Regions from separate parts of the Streptomyces sp. NEAU-174 genome, predicted to be linked through region 3. Evidence: riboswitches for the same ligand, from Rfam matches in the RefSeq annotation. Region 3 holds a riboswitch; each other region holds the start of a gene.
The links. A riboswitch is a leader RNA that binds a small molecule or an ion and turns the genes downstream of it on or off. The one in region 3 is predicted to bind cyclic di-AMP.
Positions count from the first base shown of each region.

Region 1 (4,204 bases), on a different contig from region 3:
CCAGGGCCACGGCGGCGAGCTCCTGGAGGTTCTCGATCCGGGTCTCGTCCTGCGGATCGGTGGACGCCTGGAGCTCGGCCAGATAGCCGGTGCGCTCCAGCACCGCCTCCAGGACGGTGGCCGGGCCCGCCCCGGACTCCACGATGGTGTGCAGCTCCTCCATGAGCGTGTTGAACCGCTTGACGGCGTTGGCCGAGCGGGCCGCCATGCCGTACGCCTCGTCGACCCGGCGCAGCGCCTGCGGGAAGGTGATCTTCTCGCGCAGCGACAGCGCGTCGATCATGGCTTCCGCGCGCTCGCCGATGCCGCGCTTGGGCACGTTCAGGATCCGGCGCAGCGGGACGGAGTCCTCGGGGTTGGCCAGCACCCGCAGATAGGCGAGGACGTCCCGGACCTCCTTGCGCTCGTAGAAGCGCACGCCGCCGACGACCTTGTACGGCAGCCCGACGCGGATGAAGACCTCTTCGAAGACACGGGACTGGGCGTTGGTGCGGTAGAAGACCGCCACGTCCCCGGCCTTGGCGTCGCCCGCGTCGGTCAGCCGGTCGATCTCGTCGGCGACGAACTGGGCCTCGTCGTGCTCGGTGTCGGCCACATAGCCGGTGATCTCGGTCCCGGCGCCGGCGTCCGTCCACAGGTTCTTCGGGCGGCGGTTCTCATTGCGCTCGATGACCGCGTTGGCCGCGCTCAGGATGGTCTGGGTGGAGCGGTAGTTCTGCTCGAGGAGGATCGTCCGCGCGGTGGGGTAGTCCTCCTCGAACTGGAGGATGTTACGGATCGTGGCGCCCCGGAAGGCGTAGATCGACTGGTCGGCGTCGCCCACCACGCACAGCTCGGCGGCCGTGGTCTCCTCGGTGTCGGTGCCCACCAGCTCGCGCACGAGTGTGTACTGCGCGTGGTTGGTGTCCTGGTACTCGTCCACCAGGACGTGCCGGAAGCGGCGGCGGTAGTGCTCGGCGACGTCCGGGAACGCCTGGAGCAGATTGACCGTGGTCATGATGATGTCGTCGAAGTCCAGCGCGTTGGCCTCGCGCAGCCGCGCCTGGTACATCACATACGCCTCGGCCAGCGTCTTCTCAAAACCGTCTGCCGCCTGCCCGGCGAAGGTCTCCTCGTCGATCAGCTCGTTCTTGAGGTTGGAGATCTTGGCGCTGAAGGACTTCGGCGGGAACCGCTTGGGGTCGAGATCCAGATCCCGGCAGACCAGCGCCATCAGTCGCTTGGAGTCGGCCGCGTCGTAGATCGAGAACGACGAGGTGAAGCCCAGCTTCTTCGACTCCCGGCGCAGGATGCGGACACAGGCGCTGTGGAAGGTGGACACCCACATGGCGTTGGCCCGGGGGCCGACGAGCTCCTCGACGCGCTCCTTCATCTCGCCCGCCGCCTTGTTGGTGAAGGTGATGGCGAGGATCTGGCCGGGGTGGGTGGAGCGGGCGCCGAGCAGATAGGCGATGCGGTGGGTGAGCACCCGGGTCTTGCCGGAGCCGGCGCCCGCGACGATCAGCAGCGGCGAGCCGGTGTGCTCCACGGCGGCCCGCTGCTGCTCGTTCAACCCCTCGAGCAGGGCGGACGGGTCCACGACGGGCCGGGCCGCGCCGTCCCGGTAGTGGGCCTCCCGGGGCACGGGCGCGTCGAAATCGCCGCTGAAGAGGTGATGCGGCACGTCCTCGGCACCGCCGTGACCAGGGTGTGCCGATTCCTCGGGCGGCGGTGGCCGCTCCTCGTCCGAAGGAGGCCCGAGGTCCGCCAGGAAGCTGTCGTCAAAGAGGCTGCTCATCGCTCCCCGAGTCTAGGCCGCCCCACTGACAGCCGACGTCCGAACATCACGAAACGGTTTCGGGCAAAACGGTCACCAGTCTTCACAGGAGCCCCACGTGTTGGCTACCGTCCTGCGTCAGGCGGCCCGGAAGATCCGTCGGCGAACCACGTCGGCACGGGCTGCCTCCGCCGAGTCCGGTACGCCGTGAGGCGCCCGGAGCCGGGGACCCAACAACGCAACACCGGGGTGAATCGGCCCGAAACGGTGCGGCACGGACAGTGCCGCCCGGACACGGCCGTAGGGCAGCCTTCCGTACCGCCCGAACCCGACAGCTAACCCGGTAGGCGGTCCACGGAAGGAGTCGCCTCCCTTGGCGTCGCACCGCAAGCCGCGGAGCCGAATACCCGCCCCGCTCACCGGTCACAGCCGCCGTACGGCCGTCGGGTTCACCACGGCCGCCCTCGCATCCGTCACCCTCCTCTCCCAGTCGGCCAACGCCGCGCCCACCGACCCCAAGCCGGCCGCCCAGTCGATCGAGCAGGTGAAGGAGAAGGTCGACACCCTGTACCACCAGGCGGAGACCGCCACCCAGCGCTACAACGCCGCCAAGGAGCGCACCGACCAGCAGCGGGCCAAGGTCGACAAGCTGCTGGACTCCGTCGCCCAGCGCACCGAGAAGCTCAACGAGGCGCGGCGCATGCTCGGCAACTACGCCGCCGCCCAGTACCGCGACGGCGGAATGGCCCGCTCCGCCGCGACCCTGCTGTTCTCCAACGATCCGCAGGACGTCTTCGACCAGTCGCATCTGATGGACCGGATGACCGGCCGGCAGAAGCAGGCCGTCGACGACTTCCAGAAGCAGCGGGTGAAGGCCGCCAAGGAGCGCGGCAAGGCCAGCGAGAGCCTCGCCTCGCTGACCGCGTCCCAGAAGCAGCTGAAGGTCCAGAAGAAGACCGTCCAGGACAAGCTGACCGAGGCGCGGCGGCTGCTGGCGAATCTGACCGCCAAGGAGAAGGCGCGGCTGGCGGCGATCGAGAAGAAGAAGGCGGAGGAGGCCCGCCGTAAGGCCGCCGAGCTGGCCGAGAAGCAGCGGCAGGAGGCGGCCGCGCGCAAGAAGCAGCAGGAGCAGGAGCAGCAGAACGCGGGTGGCTCCGGTTCGACGGCGCCCTCCACCCCCTCGGCCCCGGCAGGCAGCTCCAAGGCGGCCCAGGCCATTGCCTTCGCCAAGGCGCAGCTCGGCAAGCCGTACGTCTGGGGCGCCACCGGGCCCAGCTCCTTCGACTGCTCGGGGCTGACGCAGGCGGCCTGGAAGTCGGCCGGGATCTCGCTGCCGCGCACCACCTGGGACCAGGTGAAGGCCGGTACGCGGGTCTCGACGTCGCAGCTCCAGCCGGGCGATCTCGTCTTCTTCTACGACGACATCAGCCATGTCGGCCTCTACATCGGCGACGGGATGATGATCCACGCGCCGAAGCCGGGCGATGTGGTGAAGAAGGCGCCGATCACGGAGATGCCGATCTACGGGAGCGTACGGCCCTCGTAGGCCCCCTGATCCCGACGATGCCGCTGCCCGGGGCCGGGACCCCGGGCAGCGGCATCGTCATCGGCTCGGCGGCGCCGTCAGCGCTTCAGCGGCGCCGCCAGCGCCTCAGGTGCCGGGCTTGCGCCCGTAGACGTACACGTCGTCGCCGTTCTTCAGCAGGCTCCAGTACTTCTTGGCGTCGCCCTTACGCATGTTGACGCAGCCGTGGGAGCCGGGCGGCGACCATACGCTGCCGTCGATCGAATGAAACGCCTGGCCGCCGTCGAAGAACTGGCTGTAGGGCATGGCGACCTTGTAGAGCGTCGACCAGTGGTTGATGTTCCGCCAGTAGACCCTCTTCAGCCCGGTGCGGGTCTCGAAGCCGTCCCGCCCGGACCGCACCGGCACCGGTCCGTAGACCAGCCGGGAGCCGTCCTGGACCCAGCTCAGCTGGCGGGTGAGGTCGACGCAGGCGATCCGGCCCTTGTTGGTCGGGCACTTCCGCGCCGCGTTCGGGTTGTGCCCGGCGGCCTTCTGGGCGCTGATGAGGTTCATCACACCCGAGGTGATCGGGCCCGCGTAGCCGATCGTCGGACTGATGCCGTGGTCGATCTGGAACTTCTGGATCGCGAGACAGTCCGCTCGCGACTGCCGCCCGTCCACCGGACGGCCCAGGAAGCGCTCGGCCTGCCGCTGATACGGCCCCGCGGTGGTCGTGCACGACGACGCGGCCATGCTCACCGGTGTCACCGTGCCGGCCGACCGGCCCAGCGGCCGCGCCTGAGCCTGCGCCGGACCGGCGACGGCCACCGCGAGCGGCACCACCATCCCCGCCAGCCCCAGCGCGACGCCCACGCGCCGCCCATGACTTCTGACTGCCCCCAATACCCCCATTGGCCACTCCTCTCGACTGCCTCGCTCTT
Region 1 is NZ_JBQTCE010000001.1:140,275-144,478, forward strand. It holds gene pcrA (DNA helicase PcrA) at 1-1,777, opposite strand, end outside; cyclic di-AMP (ydaO/yuaA leader) riboswitch at 1,936-2,121, shown strand; gene ACT2CW_RS00610 (C40 family peptidase) at 2,130-3,302, shown strand; gene ACT2CW_RS00615 (L,D-transpeptidase) at 3,408-4,166, opposite strand.
Region 1: it holds a riboswitch for cyclic di-AMP, as region 3 does, so the genes downstream of both, ACT2CW_RS00610 (C40 family peptidase) here and tgmA (putative ATP-grasp-modified RiPP) in region 3, are expected to answer to the same signal.

Region 2 (4,204 bases), on a different contig from region 3:
CCGAGGAGGGGCCGACCCCGCAGGAGATGGAGCGCGCCCAGGCGCAGATCGAGCGCGAGTGGCTGGACCGGCTGGCCACGGTCGGCGGCCGGGCCGACGAGCTCTGCCGTTACGCGGTGCTCTTCGGCGACCCGCAGCTGGCGCTGACCGCCGTGGAGCGGGTGCTCGACATCAGCCCCGAGGAGGTGCGGGCCGTGGCCGCGGCGCGGCTGCGCCCCGACAACCGCGCCGTGCTGGTCTACGAGCCCGTCCAGGGCGCCGAGGACGCAGCCGACACCGCCGAAGCCGCCGAGACCGACGCAGAAGGGGAGGCGGCCCAGTGAGCGACGCCGTCACCGCGACCATGACCTTCCACCCGCAGCCCAAGGGCGGCGCCCCCAGGCCGTGGGCGTTCCCCGCCCCCGAGCGCGGTGAGCTGCCCAACGGCCTCACCGTGCTGCGCTGCCACCGCCCCGGCCAGCAGGTCGTCGCCGTGGAGATCAACCTGGAGGCGCCGCTGGACGCCGAGCCGGCCGGGCTCGAAGGCGTCGCCACGATCATGGCGCGCGCCCTGTCGGAGGGCACCGACAAGCACGACGCCGAGGAGTTCGCCGCCGAGCTCGAGCGCTGCGGCGCCACGCTGGACGCCCACGCCGACCACGCCGGCGTCCGCGTCTCCCTGGAGGTCCCGGTCTCCCGGCTGCCCAAGGCGCTCGGTCTGGTGGCCGACGCGCTGCGCGCCCCCGCCTTCCCGGACGGCGAGGTCGAGCGGCTGGTGCGCAACCGGCTGGACGAGATCCCCCATGAGCTGGCCAACCCGGCCCGCCGCGCCTCGATGGCCCTCTCCGCGGAGCTCTTCCCGGCCGAGTCGCGGATGTCCCGGCCGCGCCAGGGCACCCAGGAGACCATCGAGGGCATCGACGCCGCGGCCGTGCGGGCCTTCTACGAGGCACATATCCGCCCCTCCACCGCCACCGCCGTCATCGTGGGCGACCTCGGCGGCGTCGACCTGGACCGGGCGCTCGCGGACACCCTCGGCGCCTGGACGGGCGGGGCGGGCGCGCCGCGCACGGCTCCGCCGATCGTCGCGGACGACACCGGCCGTGTGGTGATCGTCGACCGGCCGGGCGCGGTGCAGACCCAGCTGCTCATCGGGCGCGTGGGCGCCGACCGCCACGACCGGGTCTGGCCCGCGCAGGTGCTCGGCACGTACTGCCTGGGCGGCACCCTCACCTCCCGCCTCGACCGCGTGCTGCGCGAGGAGAAGGGCTACACCTACGGGGTGCGCGCCTTCGGCCAGGTGCTGCGCTCCGGGCCCCCGTCGCCCACGGGCGGCTCCTCGGGCGCCTCGATGCTGGCGATCAGCGGCTCGGTGGCCACCGAGGTCACCGGCCCCGCGCTGGACGACCTCTGGAAGGTGCTGCGCACGCTGAAGGAGCAGGGGCTGACCGACGACGAGCGCGATGTCGCGGTGCAGAACCTGGTGGGCGTCGCCCCGCTGAAGTACGAGACGGCGGCGTCCGTCGCGAACACCCTCGCGGACCAGGTCGAGCAGCATCTTCCGGACGACTTCCAGGCGCAGTTGTACGCCCGGCTGGCGGAGACCGGCACGGTGGAGGCCACCGCCGCGGTGGTGAGCGCCTTCCCGGCGGACCGGCTGGTCACGGTGCTGGTCGGGGACGCCTCGGCGATCGAGGAGCCGGTCCGGGCGCTGGGCATCGGCGAGGTCAGCGTCATCTCCAACTGAGGCGGGGAGAGTTGGCCGGATCCGTGCGCTGAACCACCGGTCCGGCCGACTCGCTGACGGTCCCGCGGACGGTCCGGTGGGCCTCCGGTCCATGAGCCGGCGGCGGAGGGACCCCGGCCCCGGAAGGGCGCCGGAGTCCATCCGACATGCCCGATTTATAGGATTGACTGCTTGTTTGGTTTGTGGGGAGAGCAACAAAAAACCGGAACCGTTTGGTGATCGAAAGCGAGCCCGTTTAGCGTCAGTCCGGCTGTTCGCCAGCGACCCGCCGCACCCGCGGCACCGGACAGTCATCGCCGAGTCCCCGTACGGCGCAAGCCAGGGGAGCCGGGGACCCAACACGTCCCCAGGGGTGAATCGGGCGCCTTCCCCGGCCGGGGGAGGGGTCCGTAGGAGACCTTCCTGCTCCGAACCCGTCAGCTAACCCGGTAGGCGAGAAGGAAGGAAAGGAGTGCGCCTCAGTATGGCGTCCACCCGCACTGCCACCGGGAAGCACCGCCGCACCACCAAGGTCAACATCCGCACGAGCGCCAACGTCGTGGGCATCACGACCGTCGCCTCGGGTGTGGTCGCCGGGATCACCGGACAGGCGTTCGCGGCCGACGGGGCCCCCGATCCCCAGCAGACCGGTCTGACCCAGGCGATCGTGATCGGCGACGGGATCGCGGACCACATCGAGGCCCAGGCGCAGTCCCAGGAGACCGCCGCCGAGCAGGCCGCCGCCAAGGCCAAGGCAGAGGCGATCGCCCGCCAGGAGGCCGCCAGGAAGGCGGAGGCCGCGGCGAAGAAGGCCAAGGCCGAGCGCGAGGCCAAGGAGCGCGCGGCGCGCGAGGCCGAGCGCAAGCGCCTCAACACCTTCGTGTCGCCGATCAGCGGCTCCTACGTCTCCACCGGCTACCAGGCGTCCAGCGGGCTGTGGTCCTCCGGCACCCACACCGGTATCGACTTCCACGCCTCCACCGGCACCACGGTGCACTCCGTGGGCATGGGCGAGATCGTCGAGGCGGGCTGGGGCGGCTCCTACGGCAACAATGTCGTCATCAAGATGAACGACGGCACGTACACCCAGTACGGCCACCTGTCGTCGATCAGCGTCTCGGTCGGCCAGAAGGTCACCCCCGGCCAGCAGATCGGCCTGTCGGGCGCCACCGGGAACGTCACCGGACCGCATCTGCACTTCGAGGCCCGCACCAGCCCGGACTACGGCTCGGACATGGACCCGCTGTCGTACCTGCGTAACCACGGCGTCAACGTCTGACGCACGGCGTCAACGTCTGACCCGTCGCGCGTCCGGCGCGAACGCCGCGCGGGTCCCACGATCCCGGGATCCCGGGATTCCGAGACCCCGTGAGACTTCCGAGAAGGCCCCGTCCGCCGGACGGGGCCTTCGGCGTGCCACCGCCCGGCTGACCAAAAAATATCCATGAAATGCTTCCCGCCATCGGAAATGGCGGCCGCGTGGAATAGAGTCTGTCAACGCGCGTTCCATGGTTAGTTTCGCGGGCGTTAAGGCGGAGGTTCGACAATGCGGGACCGTAAATGAGCGGGGATACGAACGCGGTCCAGGGCGGTCGCCGGATTTCGGCACACGCGATCTGCGCGGCGATTCGCGACGACATCGTCTCCGGTGCGTATCAGCCCGGCAGCCGCCTCACCGAGGAACTGCTCGCCCGGCGCTACGGCGTCTCCCGGGTGCCGGTCCGCGAGGCCCTGCGCACCCTGGAGTCCGAGGGCTTTGTGACCACCCGGCGGCACGCGGGGGCCTGCGTCGCCCAGCCCTCCGAGCGCGAGGCGGCCGATCTGCTGGACATCCGCGCGCTGCTGGAGCCGCTGGGCGCCGCACGGGCCGCACAGCGCCGCACCGAGGCCCATCTGAAGGTGCTGCGCGGACTGGTCCGGCTCGGCCGGGAGCGGGCCCAGGGCGGTCAGCTCGGCGAACTGCGGCCGCTGGGCGACTGGTTCCACGAGACGCTCGCCCAGGCGTCCGGCAGCCCGAGCCTGGCCGCGCTGCTCGTCCAGCTGCGCCGTAAGACCGCGTGGGTGTACGCGGCCGCTCCCGGCCCGCGGCCCGCGCCCCCCGAGGGCGCCGTGCGCCCCGACCCGGCCGCGCGGGCCATGGAGTCCTGGGCGGAGCACGGCGCGCTGGTGGACGCGGTGGCGCGCGGCGACGCCGACCGCGCGCGGGCGCTCGCCACCGCGCACACCGAGCGCGCGCTGTCGGAATACCGGCTGCGCCGCCCGATTCCGGTGAGGACTTCGAAACATTCCGTCAACACGGCGAGCGGCCGGAATTAACAGAGCTCCCGTATACAACTCTTGGGAATTCTGTACGCGGAAACATGAAAACGGCGGGGCTGCGGTGACCATTACGGCCACCGCGGCCCCGCCGTGCCGAATCCCTGAAATCACTCCGGGAATCACCAGGGAATTCCAGGCAGGGCTCGCCCGGGGTCAGACGGTCTCGGGAAGCTCCTCGAG
Region 2 is NZ_JBQTCE010000013.1:271,047-275,250, reverse strand. It holds gene ACT2CW_RS33750 (M16 family metallopeptidase) at 1-323, shown strand, start outside; gene ACT2CW_RS33745 (M16 family metallopeptidase) at 344-1,726, shown strand; cyclic di-AMP (ydaO/yuaA leader) riboswitch at 2,011-2,175, shown strand; gene ACT2CW_RS33740 (M23 family metallopeptidase) at 2,190-2,984, shown strand; gene ACT2CW_RS33735 (GntR family transcriptional regulator) at 3,266-4,021, shown strand; gene ACT2CW_RS33730 (HPr family phosphocarrier protein) at 4,178-4,204, opposite strand, start outside.
Region 2: it holds a riboswitch for cyclic di-AMP, as region 3 does, so the genes downstream of both, ACT2CW_RS33740 (M23 family metallopeptidase) here and tgmA (putative ATP-grasp-modified RiPP) in region 3, are expected to answer to the same signal.

Region 3 (4,204 bases):
TGTGGTTGCTACCACCGGTGTTGATCTTGGTGACGCTGAGCTGGCTCCAGGTTCGGCCGCCGTCGTAGCTGCGGTCCACCCACACCAGGTCACCCGGGGAGCCGAAGATCCTGCCCCATGCGCATGTCCCGTTGTACCGCAGCTCGATGCCGCGGGAGTGGGTCGAGGCGGACGCGACCGTCCTGGCGTTGTTGGTGTTGCAGCCTTCGGCGGCCTGAGCCGGAGCCGCAGTCACCGCGGTGAGCATGGCTCCGGTGAGCCCTGCTGCGGCGATGGTCCCGAGGAGGGCGTTGCGCGTACCCATGTCTGGTGTCCTTCCGGTTGTGTGAATCGCTCGTTCGGCGACGTTCGGGGTATATCGCGAGCCGGTTGGGACCGGTCCCAACCGGTACGGCCAGATATGGCCTGAAGTAGCAGTTGACGTCTCTCCTTGCGTTCGTCTACGACCGCCGGACGGGGCGCACGGGGAGGTTCGTCGAATCCAAGCCCTCCGGCTCTGGGAACGCGGCCGTCCCCGCGGACAGCTGAGGGTGTGACCACAGACAGGGACATGAGCCGGGAGTCGGGCACCGGAGCGTGCGGAGGGAAGGGCCCGCCACCACCGCCGTGGGAGCCGCCCCCGGAGACCCGGCCGGGTCCCTCACTCCAGCGGCCCGGCCATCCGTTGCACGCCTGCCGCCTGGGCGGTCTTCCGGGCCGCCGTTACCGAGGAGGGGTGGATCGACTGGCCAACCAGGCCGCGACGGCCTCGGCGATGGGCTGGCCGGTCTCCAGCTCGATGAAGCCGAACTGCCCGCCCTGGTTGCACTCGAGGAACCACCAGGTGCCGTCACCGTCCTCGGCGAAATCGAAAGCGCCGTAGGCGAGTTGGGCGAGAGACACGTAGGCACGGACGGCCCCCGCGATGCGGTCAGGTATGCGGGCCGGGGACCAGAGGGCGCCGTTGTCGGTGAAGCGCCCGTCCACCTCCTTGGGGTCGGACAACTTCCGGGCGGCGAACAACTCGTCTCCGACACAGGTCAGCCGGATGTCCGCACGCTTGGGTACGCGCTGTTGAAGAAGGGTGGGGCCGGCTGTCACCCCTGCGAAGTCGGCATCCGGCTCGACACGACTGGTGGGAAGTGCCATCGGTGGGTCACTGGGGTGTGCTCCCGAAATCGACTTCACGACGAGATCCCGGTACCGGGCGGCGAAGTCGCGTGCGATCTGCGGGAAGCTGGTGATCAGCGTGGGGGGCACCGCGAAGCCGCTGTGGTGGGCGACACGCAGCTGCCAGGGTTTGCGGCGGGCCTGCTGGGCCGCGACCGGGTGATTCATCCAGCGCGTGCCCGTTGCGTGCAGAGTTCCGTACAGGGCGTGTTCGGACTCGGCCGTGAGCCATTCGGCCTGATGGGTGGCTTGCGCGGCCGGGCGACCGGGTCTGCGTACCCATATAGAGCGCGGTCCGGTCATGCTCACCACCCGGTCACCGGTCGACAGGTGACCGTGGAAGTCGCCCTGGACGTACTCCGCTGACAGGCTGACCCGGCCGGGGAGGTCGGCAGGGTCCAGGCGTACGACCGGGACGCCCCGGTCGTCCAGGGCCGACACCACCATGTCCGCGGTCACGTCCTCGGCACAGGTCAGTATGAGGACCGTCATGGGACCCGTCAGTCGTCGAAGTGGGTTTTGGAACCTGCCGTGGAGCAGGTGGTGCTCGCGGCCAGCAGCAAGGCGCGGTCGCTGGTGGCCGGGCGGCCGTCGGGCAGGACGTTCCACTGCCGTCTGGGGTCATAGGCGTAAGGGATCACGATGGGCGGGGGCGCGGCAGGGCGGGCGTAGTCCAACGCGAAGGGTTTCAACATGTCTCCTCCTGTTTGACGGAAGGCACGGCGGGTTCCGAGCTGGCTGAGCGGCAGACGGCCGCACTGGCTTCCGAGCCCGCCAAGCCGGCAGCGACCCCGCCCCGTCAAACGCGCACACCGAGGAGGCAGGGCTCAGCACCGGCCGCGTGCTCGTACGTGGATGAGTGACCCCGGTATACGGCTGAGGTCACACCAGTCGGCGGCCTTCTTCACTCACTGCGTGGAGAAACCGGAAACGCGAGGGGTGCGCCGACAGGGGAGGCGCGGCCGAGGAGGCGCTGGGCGGCGCTTTGAGGGCATGGGGAGCGGTGTTGTCCGACGACAGACATCAGGGTGGCTCCGTACTCCGGAACGCCTGCGAGGTGAGCTGTCGGGTTCGGGTTGGAGATTCACCCGGCCGTGTGCTTCCACGGCTTCACCCCTAGCCGTCCGGTACGTGTTGTCCGCACGGCGCAAGTGGGTCCCCCACTCCTGCCCGACGGTGTGATGACGTGCTGCCGCGGCGCCGGTGGGCAGGATTCGGCGGCCCGGCAACGTGGTGTTCGCTTCTCGAACGCCGAGCACGCTAGAGGGACCTCGGTTCGAACACAAGGTCTTCACAAGTGGGCATGAGCGAACTCGCTCCTGGCGCGGTCACGTTCGGGATGGATAAGTGTGACATGCCTGACAACAGGGGCGCGGATGTGTGTGTTGTGTGTCGGCAATCACGTTCCGCCCGGCGTGTGCCCCGCCGAGCGGGGAGCTCAGACCTCCTCGCGCATCAGCCGCAGGTACACCACCGAGAACAACGCACCCACCAGCAGCAACAGCAGGGCCACCGCCGTGCCGTAGCCGATGAGGGACTTGTTGAACGCCTGGTCGTACATGAAGACCGGGAGGGTCTGGCTGCGGTTTCCCGGGCCGCCTCGGGTCATGGCCCAGATGAGGCCGAACACCGACAGCGTCTGGAGGGTGTTCAGCATCAGATTGGTGCCGATGGAGCGGCGGATCATCGGCAGGGTGATGTGCCAGAAGCGGCCGAGGCCGCCGGCGCCGTCGACCTCCGCGGCCTCGGTGATCTCCTTGGGGATCTCCGACAGCGCGGCGGAGTAGACGAGCATCGAGAAGGCCGTGCCGCGCCAGACGTTGGCGAAGGAGACGGCGAGGATGGGCAGGGTGTAGAGCCAGTTCTGGGACGGCAGGCCCAGCCAGTCCAGCAGCGCGTTGAGCGTGCCCTCGCGGCGGAAGAACGCGTACAGCAGGAAGCCCGCCACGATCTCGGGGACGACCCAGGCCGCGATGACGATCGAGCCGGTGAGCGTGCGCACCGGCCGGGAGGCGCGCTGCATCAGGGCGGCCAGGGCTAGGCCGAGGGTGTTCTGGCCGACGAGGGAGGAGAGCAGGGTGAAGACGAGGGTGAGGACGACCGCGTTACGGAAGTCGTCGTCCCCGAAGGCGCGCTGGAAGTTGTCCAGGCCCACGAAGTCCGTGGAGGACGCGCCCGTGAGCTGCATGTTCGTGAAGGCGATATAGACGCAGTAGGCGATCGGGCCACCGAGGAAGAGCAGCAGCATGACGGTGGCGGGGGCGAGCGGGAGCCAGCGCAGGGGGCGGCCGCGACGGGGGCCCGGCCGGGCCGGGGTCTCCGTCGGGGCCGCCGCCACCTTGGTCGCGGTTGCCATCGGGGGGCGGCCCTCAGCCCTGGCCGCCCGCCGCCACCGTGGCGCCGTCGGCGATGGACTTCAGCTGGTCGTCGTAGGACTTCGCGGCCTTCTCCGGTGAGGAGTCACCCGTGGTCGCCGCCTCCATCGCCTCGCCGATCGCCGTGGAGACCTGCGGATAGACGGGGGTGGTGGGCCGGTAGTGGGTGTTCTTCACCAGGCCCGTGAAGAAGGTGATCCCGGGCATGGACGAGGTGTACTTCGGGTCCTGCGCGACGTCCTTGCGGACCGCGATCTGCGCGTCGACGATGTCCCAGGTGACCGCGTTGTCCTTGGTCTGGAGCTGCTGGATGAACTTCCAGGCCAGATCGGGGTTCTTGGACTTCGCGGTGATCGCCCACGTCCAGCCGCCGGACATGCTGACCTTGCCGGGCGCCTGGCCGTGCTGCGTGGGCATCGGGGCCTGGCCGAGGGTCTTGGACCACTCGGGCCACGGCTTGCCGCCGGTCTTCAGCCAGTTCTGGCCGAGCCAGGAGCCGTCGAGGGCGATGGCCAGCTCGCCCTTGGGCAGCCATTCGCTGTAGACGGTGGTGCCGACGTTGGGGTCGAGGGCGTCGGAGATGTCCGGGCCCAGCTTCTCGGAGTAGACGGTCTTGAGGAAGCCGAGGGCGTCGGTGAACCCCTTGCCGCCGGTGACCCACTTCTTGGCGCCGGGGTCGT
Region 3 is NZ_JBQTCE010000003.1:302,160-306,363, reverse strand. It holds gene ACT2CW_RS10690 (glycosyl hydrolase) at 1-304, opposite strand, end outside; gene tgmB (ATP-grasp ribosomal peptide maturase) at 703-1,641, opposite strand; gene tgmA (putative ATP-grasp-modified RiPP) at 1,650-1,841, opposite strand; cyclic di-AMP (ydaO/yuaA leader) riboswitch at 2,182-2,338, opposite strand; gene ACT2CW_RS10675 (carbohydrate ABC transporter permease) at 2,588-3,505, opposite strand; gene ACT2CW_RS10670 (ABC transporter substrate-binding protein) at 3,519-4,204, opposite strand, start outside.

Region 4 (4,204 bases), on a different contig from region 3:
CCCGGACCAGCTGCTGCACACGGCCGAGCCGGTGGAGAACTCCCGTGCGTATGTGGCCGACAATTCGGCCGACCACGCCCGTCGCGTCCTGCGCCGCGCGGAGAACCCCGACCGCCCGGGCGAGGACACCGAGCGGCTGCTGGCCACCGCGTTCGCCCATGACATCGCCCTCGCGCCGAAGCCCCGGCGCCGCTCCGGCGGTCCCGACGCGACCTGGTGCCGCTTCTATGAGCACGCCTTCCTCCTCGCCGGAGGGGACGAGATCGTGCTGTGGGAGCTGGAGCACAACCTGACCCGGGACGGCCGGCTGGTGTGCGAGGTGTACCTCGACGAGGTCTCGGCGGAGCTCGCGGCGGACCGCCACGCCCGCGCGCTGGGCGTCGACCTCTGACGTGCGCGGTATCTGACGCTTCCCATCCCCACCCTTCCCATCCCCATCCTTCCCATCCCACCCACCGAGCACCCGCTTGGCCGACACCGGCTCGCCTGGCGGCCCGTCAGCCGGAAGCCTGGTGACGACGGTGACCCCGTGACGACGATGCCGCCGTAACGCTGTGACGGCGGCGGGACGCCGTGACGGCGGCGGGACGCGGACCAGGGAAGCGAGAGAAGCCGGTGCGGGTGCGAGGGAGCAGGGCTCGTACGGGCGCCCGTACGGAGGGCGTTACGGAGCGGCGTACGGCCTGGCCCCGGCTGACCCGCCCGCTCGCCCGCCGCCGCCCCACCACCCGCGTCCGTACGCTCATCGACATCGGTGCCGCGGCCGGTGCCGCGGCGGGTGCCGCCACCGACGCGTCCGCCGGGCCCACCGCGGGGCCCGCTCCGGCCGATGAGAACGGTAAGGAGCCCCCGGGCCGCCGTATGGCCCGCTGGGTCCCCGCCGTCCTCGTCCTCGGCGGCATCGCCTTCGACCTGGCCGCCCCGCCCGGCTACACCGCCTCGCCGTTCTTCGCCGCCGCCCCTTTGGTCGCCGCGGCGCTCTTACCGTTGCGTCAGACCATCGGCACGGCCGTCGTCGCCGTCCTCACCACCTGTCTGCTGGCGGAGTTGCACGGGGTCAGGGACCCGACCCAGGCGGCCACCGAGATCATCACGGTGGCGACCGTGACCGTGCTGGCGGTGGTGATCAACCGCGTCGTACGCCGCAGCCACCACCGGCTCGCCTCGGCGCGCGGTGTCGCGGAGGCGGCCCAGCGCGCCGTCCTGCCCGCGCCGCCCGCCCGGCTCGCCGGGCTGGAGATCGCCGCGCGCTACGTACCGGCGGAGAAGTACGCGGCGATCGGCGGTGATCTGTACGCGGTCCAGGACACCCCGCACGGCGTACGGCTGACCGTCGGGGACGTACGCGGCAAGGGGCTGGGGGCCGTGGAGGTCGTGGCGATCCTCCTGGGCTGCTTCCGGGAGGCCGCGGAGCAGGAGACGACCCTGGAGGCGCTCGTGGGCCGCCTGGAGCGGGCGTTGCAGCGCGAGGGTGCCCGGCGGGCCGACCTGGAGGTGGCCGAGGGGTTCACGACGGCCGTGGTGGCCGAAATTCCCCGTGGCGGCTCCACCCTGCGGCTGATCAACCGCGGCCATCCGGCGCCGCTGCTCCTGGAGGAGGGCGGCGCGGTGCGCGCCCTGGAGCCGGAGGCGTCGGCGCTGCCGGTGGGGATGGGGGAGTTGGCGGGTTGGCCGGACCGGGTGATGGAGCTGGCGTTCGCGGAGGGCGAGACGCTGCTGCTGTTCACGGACGGGGTCACGGAGGCCCGGGACCGCCATGGCGAGTTCTATGACCCGGAGGAGCGGCTGCGCGGCCGCCGCTTCGCCGGTCCGCAGGAGCTGCTGGACGTGTTGGTGGCCGATGTCGAGCGCCATACGGGTGGCGGGACGTCGGACGACATGGCGCTGCTGGCGGTCCGTCGGACGCGGGCCCGCGGCAATGGACGGGACAACGGGGACAACAGGCGGGACAACGGGCGAGAGAGCGGTGGGGGCCCCGGTGGGGGCGATAACAGGCCGAACCCCACGCCCTCCTAGCCGACCGGCCAACCGTACCCCGGCGCACCGTACCCCGGCGCACCGCACCGCACACCCTGCGTAACCGACCGAGCTCCCTCCGCATAACAATTGATGCACGATCGATCCGTATGCGGTTTTGCCAACTCTTGCCCCGCGCGTCGACTCGCCCCCATCTGTCCCTCCTTGAGCGCTAAGTTCATGCCAAAGGTGCGCGGATTCCTCGGAACAGCTTGGAATCACATCGCGCTCTCTATTAACGTTCGATAACGCAGCGCGGTCGTCACAACCGTCGCAAGGGCGGCACCGTGCGCCGTCGCCGAATCCCGTACGCACAGCGGCAGTACCGCACCACCAGCAGCACCAAGGGAACCGGGGAACCAACACCTTGGGGTGAATCGGGTCGAACCTGACCCGTAGGAGACCTTCCTGCTCCGAACCCGTCAGCTAACCCGGTAGGCGAGAGGGAAGGAAAGGAGTGCGCCTCCGTGGCGTCCAACAGGTCTGTCCTGGCCGAGGCCCCGTATCGCACACGGGGAGGCGGTTTGGGGACCGCCACCGCCTACGGCCCCGGCTTCGACGCCGGTGGCGGGATGAGCTCAGGGGACGGCCGATTCGCCCCCGACGACTCATACGACCCATACGGTTTCGCCCCCGACGACCGCTACGCGGATGAGGGCGCCTCCGAGGGCCCGGGTGCCGGATTCGAGGCCGAGACCTGGGAGGAGTGGAACCCCACCGAGGAGTCCATCGCTCCCGTACGCGGCCGGCACCGCGTGGCCAAGCAGCGCGGCGGAACCATGGCGCGCAGCGGCGCCGTCCTCGGGGTCGGCGTGATCGCGGCGGTCGGTGCGGGCGGTATGGCCAGCGCCAAGGACCGTCCCCAGCTCCCCATATCCATGCCGGACCTCGGCCATGTCGCCGATCAGGTCAAGGCCAGCCTGCCCGCCGCCAAGGACCTGCCGGGCATCGGCTCCTGGGCGTCGGACGACAGCAGCGGCGCGCAGACCGCCGCAGCCCCGCTCTCCCAGGCCGGTCTGACCAGCGAGGACGAGCAGCGCGGCACCACCGACGCGGGCGAGGCGCTCCGCGCCCGCATCCTCCAGCAGGCCGAGAACCAGCAGAACGCGGCGGACGAGGACAGCCGCACCGCCGCGGCGCAGGCCGCCGCCAAGGAGGCCAGGGCCGCCGCGGACAAGGCGGCCGACCAGGCCGCGGAGGCGGCCGCCAAGCGGAAGGCCAAGGCCGAGGCGGAGAAGCGGGCCGCCGAGCAGCGGGCGAAGGAGGCGGCCGAGAAGAAGGCCGCGGCCGAGCGCCAGGCCAGGCTCGCCGCCCAGTACACCCTCCCCGTCGCCTCGTACACCCTGACCGCCAGCTTCGGCCAGGCGGGCGACATATGGTCGGCCAACCACACGGGCCAGGACTTCGCCGCCCCGACCGGCACCCCGGTCAAGGCGGTGCACGGCGGCACCATCACCCAGGCGGGCTGGGCCGGTTCGTACGGCTACCGCATCGTGCTGACCATGAGCGACGGCACCGAGCTCTGGTTCTGCCACCTGTCCTCGATGGTGGTCACCTCCGGCAAGGTGTCGACGGGCGATGTCATCGCCCGTGTCGGCGCCACCGGCAATGTGACCGGCCCGCACCTCCACCTCGAGGTCCGGCCGGGCGGCGGCTCGCCGATCGACCCGATGCCCTGGCTGCGCCAGCACGGGCTGAACCCCTGATACCCCGGCGGCCCTGGCGCTCTCTCCCCCCTTGACGCCAGGGCCGCCGGTTCAGGTGCCGATCGATGGGGCCGGGGCCGGAACAACCCCGCCCGGCCAACCGTTGTAGAGACGTATGGCTGACAACACACAGAAGATCGGTGACCTGTCCGTCTTCCCGCTCTCCCTCGGCGGGAACGTCTTCGGCTGGACCGCGAACGAGGCCGAGTCCTTCCGGGTGCTCGACGCCTACGTGGCGGCGGGCGGCAACTTCATCGACACCGCCGATGTCTACTCCGCCTGGGTACCGGGCAACGAGGGCGGCGAGTCCGAGACCATCCTCGGCAACTGGTTCGCCTCCCGCGGCAACCGCTCCGACATCGTCCTCGCCACCAAGGTGGGCGGCGGCGCCCCGGAGCCGCGCGGGCTGACCTCGTCCGCCATCAAATCGGGCGTCGAGGAGTCCCTCCAGCGGCTGCGCACCGACTACATCGACCTCTACT
Region 4 is NZ_JBQTCE010000001.1:1,163,256-1,167,459, forward strand. It holds gene ACT2CW_RS05100 (DUF6227 family protein) at 1-391, shown strand, start outside; gene ACT2CW_RS05105 (PP2C family protein-serine/threonine phosphatase) at 616-2,016, shown strand; cyclic di-AMP (ydaO/yuaA leader) riboswitch at 2,338-2,472, shown strand; gene ACT2CW_RS05110 (M23 family metallopeptidase) at 2,484-3,722, shown strand; gene ACT2CW_RS05115 (aldo/keto reductase) at 3,838-4,204, shown strand, end outside.
Region 4: it holds a riboswitch for cyclic di-AMP, as region 3 does, so the genes downstream of both, ACT2CW_RS05110 (M23 family metallopeptidase) here and tgmA (putative ATP-grasp-modified RiPP) in region 3, are expected to answer to the same signal.